One region of the Bacillus sp. LJBS17 genome, then DNA from elsewhere that is predicted to be linked to it. Evidence: riboswitches for the same ligand, from Rfam matches in the RefSeq annotation. Region 1 holds a riboswitch; the other holds the start of a gene.
The links. Region 1 has a riboswitch for S-adenosylmethionine ahead of KXZ66_RS05920 (bifunctional homocysteine S-methyltransferase/methylenetetrahydrofolate reductase). Riboswitches for the same ligand answer to the same signal wherever they lie in the genome.

Region 1 (7,411 bases):
TTTGAAGGCTGCAGGCTGACGAGATCTGTAAAAGGATTCTCCATGACGTCCCACTCGATCGGTTCAATGTGATCGTTCTTCATTTTAGACCATGGGGGCAGACAGGCTTGTGCAAATAAAGCATAGAGTCGTGAGAGCGATCCGTCATATGCATGGGCGGATGCTCTGACGCCGAAATAACGCGCGAGCTGGAGGCAGTCCCGAAACTCATCAATTCCGTTGACATGCATGACATCGGGCTGAATGATATCCAAACAGCGCTGTGAAAGGAGAGGCACATATTGCGCCGGGCCTTTCATGTTTTCTCCACCGGCAACAGGAACAGACAAACGGCTTCGAAGCATAGCGTAATCCTGCGGGTGATCAAAGGGCAAAGGCTCCTCAAGCCAGCCAATGTTCGTCCATTCGGAGAAATAGCGCTCCCATTTAAAAGCCGCAGCGGCATCGTAGCTTTGGTTTGCGTCCAGAATCATCGTAATGGAGCTGCCTGCTGTATGCTGCAGCGCATTGATGTGCCGGACATCCTCCTTGAATGAAGCCCCGCCAATTTTGACTTTGATTTGCTCAAACCCTTTTTTCAACTGGGCTTCAACATTGGAGACTGAGCGGCTGATCCATTGCGGGGAGTCTGAGTACGATTGAAAAGACGCGTACACAGGAATCTCCTCTCTGTATCGCCCGCCCCATAATTCGCAAACCGAACAATCCGCAGCTTTGGCTGCAATCTCTGTCAGCGCCATGCTTACAGCGGAGGCCGCCCGCTGGTGCCATTTTTGAATCGTGCGCACTAATGACAGGCGGCTGCCGGCCTGTTTTCCTAATAGAAACGGGATGATCCGCTTCGTAAAACCGACATGGAGAGCAGGGAGCCAATCAACGCATTCTCCCCAGCCGTCTATCCCGCTTTCGGTGATAATCCTGATGAGATAACAAGTCCGATATCGTTTAAACCCATTGGCATCTCCGTATGGCTTTTCTAATCGGTGAAATAGCGGAAAGGTTTCAATCCGTACAATTTTCACACTGGGTGCTACCTTTCCTCAGCGGGCTGGAGCCGATTTCCAGCCATTTTAGGGTCTTCTTTTTCTTTTGTTTCTTCATTGTTTTGCTTCACATGGATGAGCATCATCACAAGAATCCCGACAACGAGAGTCAATCCCGCGATGCTTAAAAACATGCCGGGTCTGGACCATTGCATCAGGCGGCCGAAAATCGGAGGACCGATCGCTACCCCTAAGAAACGTACAGAGCCGTACAGCGAGGTGACAAATCCCCGTCTTTCTTTGCCGACAGCCCCGGTAATAAAACTGTTCACACAAGGAAGGACAAGACCTGAGCCTATACTGCTCAGTACAAGAACACTGATAAAAAGGACAAGATTTTCAATGAATGACAGTGCCGCGTAGGATACGGTCATGAACGCCAATCCAAGTACGATCAGCTTTTTCATTAACGATTGCTTTTGCCCGATTTTGCTTCCTGTTGTATAGGACGTCACACACATAACCAAAAGCGGGATCGCTAAAATCAAGCCTTTTTTCACGCCGTCGGTGTCGTATGTTTTTTCAAGAACATCTGAGAGATAAAACAGGATGCCGAATAAAGTAAACAAACAGGTCGCACCGGCTAAATAAGCGGTAAACAGCCATCTGCCTTCGTGTTTAAAGACACTTAACAGCCCTTTTGCATATTTTCCGATTGGTGGCGGTTCTTTTTCCTTTTTCTTTTCTTTAATAAAAATCCAAGTCAGTACGATCGAAATGATACAAAACACAGGAAAGGCAAAAAACGCGCCATACCAGACAAGCAGGGCGATCAGCGAGCCAATGATCGGCGATAGCACTTTCCCCATGCCGTTTGAAGCTTCAACAAGGCCGAGCACCTTGCTCTCCTGGGCGCCTTTAAACAGATCTCCCGTCAGTGCCATGGCAATTGGGCCGGTTCCGGCTGCCCCGATTCCCTGTAACGCTCGTCCTGCCATGACCCAAGGATAGGCATTGTCAAAAAAACCTGCCGCAAACCCGGCTAACAAACCGCCGGCACCATACAAAATTAAGCAGGGAATAATGATGACTTTCCTTGAGAATCGGTCTGCGAGATAACCGACAATCGGAATCGCAAATGCTGCAATCAAGGAAAATACTGTGATCACGAGACTGACTTGAAATTGTGATAAATGAAGTTCAGATTTCATTTTTGGCAAAATCGGAATAAGCATCGAGTTTCCTAGGGTTAATATTAAAGGGATTGAACCGATTGCTACAACCGTCATTCCATTATTTTGTTTTGATGATTCCATCTCAGAGCACACTCCTTTTCTTCTGCTTAGAATGTCCCTGATGGCTTCGTTTATTCAGCGATCAGACAGCAAAAAACCGAACAGAAGATACCTGTTCGGGAAAAAAGAGGGTTAACCGAGAGCCTGTGAAATCAAAGCATATAAGTGTCCATTTTGAATAGGCGCTTTTTTCTGATAAAACAAAAGCGGAGGTTCATCATCTTTACGAAATCCCATTTCTATCAGGCTGTCATGCAGAGACGTGTGTTCACTCGGTATATCGATTCGCATCGGCCCTTGTTTGCCGGCCGCCAGCCTGTTAATTATTTGTGCTGCAACATCTGATGATGCAGCGATGATAGGGCCGAATTTCAAATTGGCCGGTGTCTGTACAGAAAGTCCGTAGCCAATTAGCTGTCCGTCATGATTTCTGGCGATGATACATTCGCATGAAGCAGAAATAAGCTGCTGCAAAAGATTTGATCGATCTCCGCCAAAGGCTTCCAGATCCGCCGCGATTAAGTCGTGAAAATCTTGTTCTCTAAAGGATGTCAGTTCAGCATCAAGCTTTTTTGTATAAGGTTGAAAACTGTGACAGCTGTACTTTCGCACTGAACCTGCCGTATGAAAACCTGCTTTTTCATAAAGCGGCAAACCTTCTTTTGTGGCGCAAAGCCTGATGGCGGTGTTTTCACCCGCTTGGGTGATACAGGCGTTTACCATACGCCGGCCGAGACCGAGCCGTTGATATTCTTTGTCCACGATCACGAGGCCGATAGAAGCAAGCCGGTCAAACAAAAACAAGCCGATGCAGGAAATAATATCACCGCTGACATTTTGATAGCCGTAAAAGCGTCCTTGCTGGACAAGCAGTGCCAGCTCTTGTTCGCCGTAATCCGGCCACCCAGCTTGCCTGCAAAGCCGCAATAGACTAGGGATATGTTCTTCATGAAGCTTAATCAGCTTATCGATTATCCTCATACAGATCACCTGCTTGTTTCGAGTTTTTTATACATGATGATATGAGTGCCTATGCCGGGAATCTCAAACGGTTCGCCGAGTACTTCCCACCCAAGCTTTGAATAGTAGCCTTTCACATGGCTTCTGGCATTGCACCAGACTGCCTGAACGCCGTTCTTTGCCAGTTTCTCTTCCGCGTGTTTGATCAGCGTGCTCCCGCCTTTTTGATCGCGATATCCTTCAAGCGTTGCCATGCCTCTCAGCCGATATGCTGGGGATTCTGTTATTAATGGCTGATTTTGCGGGGAAAAAGAAGCGATGCTGATCAGCTTCCCTTCAAAAAACGCGCCGAGATGAAAGGAGCCTTTTGCATGATCCTCTTCATATTTGCATTGTTCAATGGATTGATGGGGGCGCAGAATGCGGTGCCGGATTTCATATGTATCTTCCGCGGATATGGTTTTGACTTCGAGCATAATGTTCCTCCTCATGACTGTTTTTCTATATCGTAACACGAATCCCGTTGAAAAAGACCGCCCGATTGGATCAGACAGTCTTTTAAGGGATTAATGCAAAAAGATATTTTGGCGCTGCTCATCTTTTTGCTGAATATATGAAGTGAGCTCAGCGGTTAAGTCAGATCTGAGGAAAGGCGTTATCAAGTAGATGCCGTTAAACAGCTCGCATGCCGTATCCAGCAGGGAGCGTGCAATTGCAAGGCCTTCCGCTTTTTGCTTTTCTTTATCTTCACCGGCATGGGCCATTTTTTCTCGAATCGTATCAGACAGCTTAATGCCGGGAATTTCATTATGGATGAATTCGGCATTCCGGCTGCTTGTCAGCGGCATGATGCCGATATAGATCGGCGTCTTCAGATGTTTTGTTTCGTTATGGATATCGACAAGCTGCTGCTCGGAATAGACAGGCTGAGAAACAAAATAATCTGCGCCGCAATCTATTTTTTTCTCAAGCCGTTTTACCGCTTTATCCAGATGGCGGACGTTAGGATTAAATGCGGCGGCAACTGAGAAATTCGTTTTCTTGCCGAGCGGTTTTCCAGACAGAGACAGACCTTCATTGAATTGTTTGATCAGCCTGATTAAATCAAAAGATGTTAAATCATATACAGACGTCGCACCAGGAAAATCCCCGATTTTAGAAGGGTCACCTGTAATAGCAAGCACGTCATTCAGCCCTAACGTATCAAGGCCCATTAAATGTGACTGTAAGCCGATAATGTTACGGTCACGGCACGTAATATGGACAAGGGAACGCATATCGAGCTGTTGCTTGATGAGAGCGCCGCAGGCAACATTGCTGATCCGCGGGGTCGCCAGAGAATTGTCGGCGAGTGTCAGGGCATCGATTCCCGCTTCTTTTAATTCAGCAGCAGCGGACAGAAATTTGTCAAAGCTCAGTTTTTTCGGCGGATCCAGCTCTACGATAATAGAGCGTTTTTTCGCTGCGATCTCATCCAGGCCGGGCTCGGTTCGCTCGTGATGAACAGAAATGAATTCTTTGGCCCGGGTTTTGACTTCTTTTTCCGTAATCGGAACCAGCCCGCCAACTGCTTCCGCCATCGCCCTGATGTGATTCGGCGTTGTGCCGCAGCAGCCGCCGATAATCCGCGCGCCTTGCTTTCGGAATTCTGACGCGCTGTTTTGAAAATACGTGTCGTCTGTTTCATAGACGAGCCGTCCCTCTTCAAGCGAAGGAAGACTGCTGTTCGGATAAACGGATAAGAATACGTCATCAAAAATCGGCACTTCGCTGAGCGCTTCAATCATGTGATAAGGCCCGAGCCGGCAGTTAATGCCGACGATATCAGCCCCGAGATCCGCAATCGATCGCAATGCGTCAGAAAGCGGTGTTCCGTCCTGCAATACGCCTTGCTCGTGCATGGAGACATTGAGCATAATCGGAAGATCAGTCTCTTTGCGCGCGATTTTCAGCACTTCACGGGCTTCTTCCAAATCATAATATGTTTCTAACAGCAAGCCATCCGGCTCTTCATGCAGCAGCAGATACAACTGCTCGCGGAAGCTGCGCTTAATTTCGTCAAGACTGTACGCGTTTTTATTAAATGTCCGTATGCCGCCCATCGTTCCAAGCACGTATGCATCGCCTGCTGAAGCCCGCGCAATCTTTACGGCCTCCTGATTCATTTTTTTGATGTCATCCTCAAGACCGTGTCTGGATAATTTAATATAGTTGGCCCCGTACGTATTCGTTTGAATAATGTTGGCTCCCGCTTCAACATACGCTTTATGTATGCGCTGAATTTCCTCCGGCTTTGAAATATTGAGCTCCTCAAAACACCTGTCAATGCCATAGGAGTAGAGGAGTGTCCCCATGGCGCCGTCACCGATTAACACCTGTCTTTGCAAATCTTCTAAAAGTCCCATTGTCTGCCTCCTTTATTCACGTCAGCAAGGAAAAAAGAGAAATAAAAAAAGTCCTCTTAAGAAGAAGACTTTGTCAGTGATTTTGTCTCTTCTTATCTTCCAAGCTGTTCGAGCTTGCTGGATTTAGCACCTTGGTCATGGCTGATCGCCATTACACCGGTTGCTGAAGCTTCGTCGGGCCAGTCCCTCTGCTTCTCTTGATAAGAACGGATATGAAATTTTCGTGTCAGGAAGTGCCAAAAGATACCTGGCGTTTTTCCCTTTCTCCAAATTTACCGAAAATAAAGACAATAATCAATAGGAATCAGAAAATTTATCTGAAATTTATAAATTGAACGTCAATTGGCAGGTCTGCTCCCCGCACAGCTGAGATAATCTGCTGCAGGTCATCTTTGTTTTTTCCGGTGACACGCACTTGATCATCCTGCACCTGAGACTTTACTTTCAGTCCGGAGTTTTTGATGATCGTATTGATTTTTTTTGCGTTGTCCTTGTCAATGCCTTGAACAAGCTTTGCACGCTGGCGCACCGTTCCGCCTGACGCGTTTTCAACCTTGCCGTACTCAATGTTTTTTGTCGGTACGTTTCGTTTAATCAATTTGCTGACCAGCACATCTTTCAGCTGGCTTAATTTGAAGTCGTCATCAGAAACGAGGACCAGCTCCTCTTTATCTAAAGAAATGTCACTTTTGCTGCCTTTAAAGTCGTATCGGGTACTGATTTCCTTCAGTGCGATTTGGATTGCGTTTTGCACTTCAGGCAATTCCACCTTGGATACAATATCAAATGAGCTTTCTTTTGCCATATGAAAACCTCCATAACATTTAACTTATGTGTTGATTATAGTAGAATAAAGAGAAACTTCCAACAGAACAAAGAATCAATTTGTGATGATTGGAAAAAATGTTAACAAAATCCGCAGAGAATAAGCGGAACAGGAAGGACGATAGCATGAGACCAGGGCAGCAATTAACCTTGAGTATAGATCACCAAACCGACTTCGGTTACTTTTTAACCGATGGGGAAGATACGATTCTCTTACATAACAGTGAAATGACTGAGGATATCGAGGACAGAGACGAAGTAGAAGTCTTTATATACGTAGACCAGCAGGAAAGGCTTGCGGCCACGATGAAAATTCCGGTCATCAGCGCGGATGAATATGGCTGGGTTGAAGTGGTGGATAAAGTGGAAGATATGGGCGTTTTCGTTGATGTCGGTTTATCGAAGGACGCACTAGTCGCAACTGAGCATTTGCCGCCGTACGAAGATGTCTGGCCGCAAAAAGGGGACAAACTTTACTGTATGCTGAAGGTGACGAACCGGGGGCGCATGTTTGCGAAACCAGCGCCGGAAGATATCATCAGCGAACTGTTTACCGACGCTTCAGAAGATCTGATGAATAAAGAGCTGACAGGTACGGTGTACAGGCTGATCGCATCGGGTTCATTCGTGATCACGGATGACGGTATCCGCTGTTTTATTCACCCGTCAGAAAGAAAAGAGGAGCCAAGACTCGGTTCAAGAGTCACAGGCCGGGTGATTCAAGTGAAAGAAGACGGTTCAGTCAACTTGTCGCTGCTTCCAAGAAAACAGGATGCAATGTCAGTTGATGCTGAGTGCATTCTAACGTATATGAGAACGAGAAACGGTGCCATGCCGTACAGTGACAAAAGCCAGCCTGACGATATCAGAGAACGTTTTAATATGAGCAAAGCCGCCTTTAAACGCGCGCTGGGCCATTTGATGAAAAACGGAAAAGTGTATC
Region 2 (7,411 bases), 1.9 Mb from region 1:
GGATCGGTACAGGGAAACCGAGCTTTTTGCGGTTTAATACATGCTCAGGCACAATTCCTTCAGCGGCTTTGCGAAGAAGATACTTCGTCGTGCCGTTCTTCGTTTTCAGCTCATCAGGAATTTTTGAAGCGACGTCGAATACGACTTTATCCAAGAACGGCACACGCAGTTCCAAAGAATTCGCCATCGTCATTTTATCCGCCTTTAACAAAATGTCGCCGCGCATCCAAGTGTGGATATCGACATACTGCATTTTATTGATATCGCTGTACGAGCTGCTTTCCGTAAAGTAAGTCTTCGTCACATCGCGATATGAAAGGTTCGGATTATAATGCTTCAACAGCTGCTTTTTGACAGACTCTTCAAAGATTTTCGCGTTACCGATATAACGATCTTGAAGCGGAGTACAGCCGCGCTCAAGCAGGCTCTTTCCTCTCATACCTTCAGGCATAACGGCAGCAACGTGCAGAAGCATCTTTTTCAAGCCGGACGGAATCCGTTCAAACGGTTTAAGCGAAAGCGGTTCACGGTAAATGTTATATCCGCCGAAGAGCTCATCCGCTCCTTCACCTGATAAAGCAACCGTAACATGTTTTTTCGCTTCTTTTGCAACAAAGTACAACGGAATCGCTGCCGGGTCAGCTAGCGGGTCATCAAAATGCCATACGATCTTCGGAAGCTCATTCATGTATTCCTCAGGCGAAATGACTTTGCTGATATTTTCGATGCCCAGCGCCGCTGCCGTTTCTTTCGCTACATCAACCTCACTGAAGCCCTGCTGTTCAAAGCCGACAGAGAATGTTTTTAAGCTTGGATGAAATTCCTTCGCAACAGACACAATAAAGGAAGAATCAATCCCGCCAGACAGAAACGAACCGACAGGAACGTCACTTCTCATATGAACGTTTACAGAGTCATAGATCGCGTCTCGGACTTCTTTCACAAGCTTGTCTTCTTCAGTCTGAACCGGCTTGAAGTTCGCTTTGAAATACGTTTTGAATGTGATATCGCCGTCCGGGCGGATTGTGAATTGTGAACCCGGCTCTACTTTTTTCACATGGGCATCAAGCGTGCTTGGTTCAGGAACAAATTGGAAAGACATGTACTGCTGCAATGCCTCTTTATCTATTTCAATATCATTCTGAGCAACCATTAAACTTTTTCTCTCTGAGGCAAAATAAACCTGATCATTGATCGTTGTGTAGTACAACGGTTTAATGCCGAATGGATCTCTTGCCCCATAAAGCACATGATCGTTTTTATTCCAAATCAGAAAGGCAAACATACCGCGCAGTTTGGACGCCGCTTCTTCTTTATAGTGACGGTAAGTCGCAAGAAGAACCTCTGTGTCCGAATCCGTGTTGAATGTGTACCCCTTTGCTTCAAGCTCTTCTCTCAGTTCAATATAGTTATAGATTTCTCCGTTAAAGATAATCCAATATGTTTCATCTTCATATGATAAAGGCTGTCCGCCATTTTCTACATCAATAATGCTGAGCCGTCTGAATCCGAAGCCGACGTGCTCATCATGGAAATATCCATCACTGTCAGGACCGCGGTGAACGATCATTTGGTTCATTTGTTTGATTAGTTCTTCTTGATCAGCGGTTTGAGCTAACGGATGCTTGTTAAAAACCCCGACAAATCCACACATAGTATTGCCTCCATAATTAAAATTGTCATCATTGAACCCCTATTTATAGACGCTGTGAATAGTATTTGGTTTCACAGTTATGTAAAAAAATAAACATGAATACAACGATAAAAAAGGGAAAGCCGCTTAACCAGTAAGCGGCTATAAAATTATTCTCCTAACGCTTCTTTACGCAGCTGCTCCGCTTTGTCTGTGCGCTCCCATGGAAGGTCAACATCGTGACGTCCAAAGTGGCCGTACGCAGCAGTTTGTTTGTAGATCGGACGGCGCAAATCAAGCATTTTGATAATGCCGGCAGGTCGTAAATCAAAGTTATTGCGAACAACTTCAATCAGTTTTTCCTCAGAAGCTTTTCCTGAACCGAATGTGTTGATTGAGATTGACACAGGCTGTGCAACACCGATCGCGTAAGCAAGCTGTACTTCGCAAGAATCAGCAAGCTCAGCCGCAACGATGTTTTTCGCAACGTATCTTGCCGCATAAGCTGCAGAACGGTCTACCTTCGTCGCGTCCTTACCTGAGAACGCGCCTCCGCCGTGGCGTGCATAGCCGCCGTACGTATCAACGATGATTTTGCGTCCTGTAAGTCCCGCATCCCCTTGAGGGCCTCCGATTACGAAACGTCCTGTAGGGTTGATGAAATATTTTGTTTCTTCATCAATCAGCTCTTCAGGAACAACCGGATTGATGACATGTTCTTTAATGTTGCGCTGAATTTGCTCAAGTGTAATTTCAGGATGATGCTGAGTTGAAATAACAATCGCGTCAATGCGGACTGGTTTGTTATTTTCATCGTACTCAACCGTTACCTGTGTTTTGCCGTCAGGGCGAAGGTACGGAAGAATATCTTCTTTACGGACTTCACTTAGGCGGCGGGCTAATTTATGGGCAAGTGAAATTGGAAGAGGCATAAGCTCTTTCGTTTCGTTGCACGCATAACCGAACATTAATCCTTGGTCACCCGCACCAATCGCTTCAATTTCTTCGTCGCTCATTGTGCCTTCACGGGCTTCAAGCGCTTGGTCTACGCCCATCGCGATATCAGCAGACTGCTCATCAATTGATGTTAAAACCGCACAAGTTTCCGCATCAAATCCGTATTTTGCACGTGTGTATCCGATTTCTTTAATGGTTTGGCGAACCGTTTTCGGAATGTCAACATACGTAGAAGTTGTGATCTCTCCGCTTACAAGAACCAAACCTGTTGTCACAGATGTTTCACAAGCAACACGCGCGTTAGGGTCTTTCTTTAAAATTTCATCTAAAATGCTGTCAGAAATCTGGTCACAGATTTTATCCGGATGCCCCTCCGTAACAGATTCTGATGTAAATAAACGACGATTTTTACTCATGATTTGCTTCCTCCTGCACAAGGCCTCCCGAAAGACCTTGTATATATGATACGGAACTCGCTCCCTCTTATACAATGTACAGTTATATTAGAGAATGTTAATTGGCATATTTATGAAATAAAAAAACCTTTTCCATCGAGGAAAGGGTTTGGTCTTTGTGCCTTTCACTCTTATCGCTCAAGGAATCATACAACCTTGCAACAGGTTAGCACCTTGGTTGTCTCACTCAGTTGAACATAATAAATAACAGAGAAACCGGTTGCTGGGCTTCATAGGGCCTGTCCCTCCGCCAGCTCGGGATAAGAGTATCCGCTCAATGAAATATCTTATCGTAAAAGGGTTTGCAATGTCAATATGATTCAGAAGAAATAGGCACCTATATTGAGGGAAAACAATGGAAATGCACACACAAAAAATAATAAATAGTATAGACTATTTGAAAATATATGTTATACTAATTCACAATTAGCAAAACACAAAAAACGATAAAGGAAGGTTTCATATGAACTCAGTTGATTTGACCGCTGATTTACAAGCCTTATTAACATGTCCAAATGTGCGTCATAATTTATCTGCAGCACAGCTAACAGAAAAAGTCCTCTCCCGAAACGAAGGCATTTTAACATCCACAGGTGCTGTTCGTGCGACTACAGGCGCTTACACAGGACGCTCACCTAAAGATAAATTCATCGTGGAGGAAGAAAGCACGAAAAATAAGATCGATTGGGGCCCGGTGAATCAGCCGATTTCAGAAGAAGCGTTTGAGCGGCTGTACACGAAAGTTGTCAGCTATTTAAAGGAGCGAGATGAGCTGTTTGTTTTCGAAGGATTTGCCGGAGCAGACGAGAAATACAGGCTGCCGATCACTGTCGTAAATGAGTTCGCATGGCACAATTTATTTGCGCGGCAGCTGTTTATCCGTCCGGAAGGAAATGATAAGAAAACAGTTGAGCAGCCGTTCACCATTCTTTCTGCTCCGCATTTCAAAGCGGATCCAAAAACAGACGGCACTCATTCCGAAACGTTTATTATTGTCTCTTTCGAAAAGCGGACAATTTTAATCGGCGGAACTGAGTATGCCGGTGAAATGAAGAAGTCCATTTTCTCCATTATGAATTTCCTGCTGCCTGAAAGAGATATTTTATCTATGCACTGCTCCGCCAATGTCGGTGAAAAAGGCGATGTCGCCCTTTTCTTCGGACTGTCAGGAACAGGCAAGACCACCCTGTCGGCAGATGCTGACCGCAAGCTGATCGGTGACGATGAACATGGCTGGTCTGATACAGGTGTCTTTAATATTGAAGGCGGGTGCTACGCTAAGTGCATTCATTTAAGCGAGGAAAAGGAGCCGCAAATCTTTAACGCGATCCGTTTCGGGTCTGTTCTCGAAAATGTCGTTGTTGACGAAGATACACGCGAAGCCAATTATGATGATTCCTTCTATACTGAAAACACGCGGGCAGCTTACCCGATTCATATGATTGACAACATCGTGACTCCAAGCATGGCCGGCCATCCGTCAGCAATTGTATTTTTGACGGCTGATGCATTCGGAGTCCTGCCGCCGATCAGCAAACTAACGAAGGAGCAGGCGATGTACCATTTCTTGAGCGGTTACACGAGTAAGCTCGCCGGAACCGAACGTGGTGTCACGTCTCCTGAAACGACGTTCTCTACATGCTTCGGCTCACCTTTCCTGCCGCTTCCTGCTCACGTCTATGCTGAGATGCTCGGCAAAAAGATCGATGAACACGGCGCAGACGTTTTCTTAGTCAATACCGGCTGGACCGGGGGCGGCTACGGCACAGGCGAACGAATGAAGCTTTCTTACACTAGAGCAATGGTCAAAGCAGCGATTGAAGGTAAATTAGAGGATGCTGAAATGATAACTGACGATATTTTCGGCCTGCACATTCCGGCACATGTTCCTGGCGTTCCTGATCATATCCTTCAGCCTGAAAATACGTGGACCAACAAGGAAGAATACAAAGAAAAAGCAGTCTACCTTGCAAATGAATTCAAAGAGAACTTTAAAAAGTTCGCACATACCGATGCCATCGCCCAGGCAGGCGGCCCTCTCGTATAAAAAACAAAAGCCAAGAGCAATTATGCTCTTGGCTTGTTTTAATTGACGGAATGCAAAGAAGTCAGCTTGTATGTAATGATGGTCCGGCCTTCTTCCCATTGAAGCTTCTGCACTTCAGCTGTGCCTGACTTTTCGCCAAACTTTGTTTTGCGTACATCCATTGGAATCTCCATCGGATATACTCGGTATCCGTCCTTCTCTAACGTGAATATATTTTCATCTATGCGAACTTCTTTTCCTTTTGTCACAATCAGTGTATTAAATTCAACAGGCATTCCCAAAGTGAAATCCCCTTTCGTTCTCTTTTTTCTTTATCATAACATATTTCACTGTCAGCGGTTTTTCATCCATTGTGTGAGCTGCCGCACGATACGCCGGTTTTCTTTTGGCGGGAAATAATGTGTGAATGTACTGTAGTACCACGTCTCCACCGGCTTATGCAGTTGTTTTAGCTTCTCTTCAAATAAATAGGAATGCTGAATCGAAACATTTTGGTCTTTTTCTCCATGGATTAACAGCACGGGTGCCTGAATTTTATTTACTTGGTCAAACGGTGTCCTCCATTGATATTCCTCAGGCACCTTTTTCGGTGTTCCGCCGATGACTCTTTTCATCATTCGCCGCAAATCCTGCCGCTCCTCGTATGTAAGAATCATATCACTGACGCCTCCCCAGGAAACAAATGAAGCTGCCTGCCCGCCCATTTCGATCGCAGTGAGCATTCCCATAATTCCGCCGCGGGAAAAACCGAAGATGTGGATTCTATCCTTCTTGACATTTGGGTGCTGCTGAAGCAGGCGAAAAGCAGAAAATGCATCCTCCCTGTCTTCTCCTGCAAAATCCTCATTGCCTTCTCCTCCTTGATTTCCTCTGTAAAAAGGAGCAAACACCACAAACCCTTGGGATGCAAACTGGATAATCCGGCCCGGCCGAACCATGCCCACGCTTTTAATCCCGCCGCGCAAATATAAAAATCCGTCATATTGTCCGGGTTCCGCTGGCTCAGCCAGAAGCCCCTTAACCCGTAATCCATTTGACAGATAGCAGATCGTATACAAACGCACATGCTGGCTTGGCGACGGAAATCTTCTTTTCTCTACAATCAAAACAGCCGCCTCCTTTTTTTCTATATGCTTTCCTTACTCCAAAATTACATCCGGAGAACCTGGTTAGGCATTCACACATTTTTATACCCATCATACGATATGTAAAGCAAAAAAGGATATTAACTTGATGCGAAATAAGGAGGTTGTCTATGTGAACAGATGGTTAAGGCTGAGCTTCGCCTGTGTCGGCAGTATCTTTCTGATGTTCGCCCTGGCGGCTTGCAAGCAGGAAGAAACGCTCACAAAAGTCAAGGTAGCTGAAGTGACCCATTCAATTTTTTACGCACCTTTATATGTTGCTGAGTCTAAAGGGTTTTTTAAAGAAGAAGGGCTTGATGTCGATGTGAATACGACCTGGGGCGGAGACAAAACGATGACATCGCTTCTTTCCAACGGCTCCGACATCGCGCTTGTCGGGTCAGAAACATCTATTTATGTCGAAGCGCAAGGGGCTAAAGATCCCGTCATTAATTTCGCCCAGCTGACTCAGACAGACGGAACGTTTCTTGTCGCGAGAGAAGATGTTGAACACTTCGACTGGGATCAGTTGAAAGGAAAAACGTTTCTCGGTCAGCGAAAAGGCGGCATGCCGCAAATGGTCGGCGAGTATGTACTGAACAAACATAAGATTGACCCGCATAAGGATATAGACCTCATCCAGAACATAGACTTCGCCAATATTGCCAATGCGTTTGCTTCTGGAACCGGTGAGTATGTACAGCTCTTTGAACCGCAGGCTTCTCTCTTTGAGAAAAAAGGCATCGGCCATATCGTGGCTTCATTCGGAGAAGAATCAGGAGAGGTTCCTTATACGACTTTTATGGCGAAACAAAGCTATTTGAAGAAAAATGAAGACACAGCCGTCAAGTTTACAAAGGCCATTTATAAGGCGCAACAGTGGGTTGAAAACCATTCTGCGAAGGACATCACAGATGCCATTAAAGATGAATTTGATGATACCGACCCAGACGTCATCGAAACATCCATTGAACGCTATAAAAAACAGCATTCATATTCACCAGACCCTCTGCTTAACGAAAAAGAATGGGAGCTTCTCCAAACCATTATGGATCAATCGGGAGAACTGCCGAAGCACATTCCATACAATCAGCTTGTAAATAAAGAAATTGCTGAAAAAGTCACCTCGGAGAAATAGGAGGCGCCATCTATGTCTTTCTTACATGTCGACCATGTAACCCATACTTATTTTTCT

Region 2: linked by a shared signal. The riboswitch ahead of metK (methionine adenosyltransferase) and the one ahead of KXZ66_RS05920 (bifunctional homocysteine S-methyltransferase/methylenetetrahydrofolate reductase) in region 1 are both predicted to bind S-adenosylmethionine.

Annotation. Positions count from the first base shown of each region.
Region 1 covers NZ_CP079759.1:1,156,189-1,163,599, forward strand. Annotated here, with positions in the region: gene KXZ66_RS05900 (mandelate racemase/muconate lactonizing enzyme family protein) at 1-1,022, opposite strand, end outside; gene KXZ66_RS05905 (MFS transporter) at 1,031-2,299, opposite strand; gene KXZ66_RS05910 (GNAT family N-acetyltransferase) at 2,411-3,259, opposite strand; gene KXZ66_RS05915 (GNAT family N-acetyltransferase) at 3,265-3,714, opposite strand; gene KXZ66_RS05920 (bifunctional homocysteine S-methyltransferase/methylenetetrahydrofolate reductase) at 3,805-5,643, opposite strand; SAM riboswitch class I at 5,733-5,850, opposite strand; gene KXZ66_RS05925 (YajQ family cyclic di-GMP-binding protein) at 5,957-6,448, opposite strand; gene KXZ66_RS05930 (CvfB family protein) at 6,547-7,411, shown strand, end outside.
Region 2 covers NZ_CP079759.1:3,032,602-3,040,012, forward strand. Annotated here, with positions in the region: gene asnB (asparagine synthase (glutamine-hydrolyzing)) at 1-1,654, opposite strand, end outside; gene metK (methionine adenosyltransferase) at 1,804-3,006, opposite strand; SAM riboswitch class I at 3,174-3,312, opposite strand; gene pckA (phosphoenolpyruvate carboxykinase (ATP)) at 3,509-5,092, shown strand; gene KXZ66_RS15675 (DUF2584 domain-containing protein) at 5,131-5,373, opposite strand; gene KXZ66_RS15680 (alpha/beta hydrolase family protein) at 5,425-6,198, opposite strand; gene KXZ66_RS15685 (ABC transporter substrate-binding protein) at 6,350-7,354, shown strand; gene KXZ66_RS15690 (ABC transporter ATP-binding protein) at 7,367-7,411, shown strand, end outside.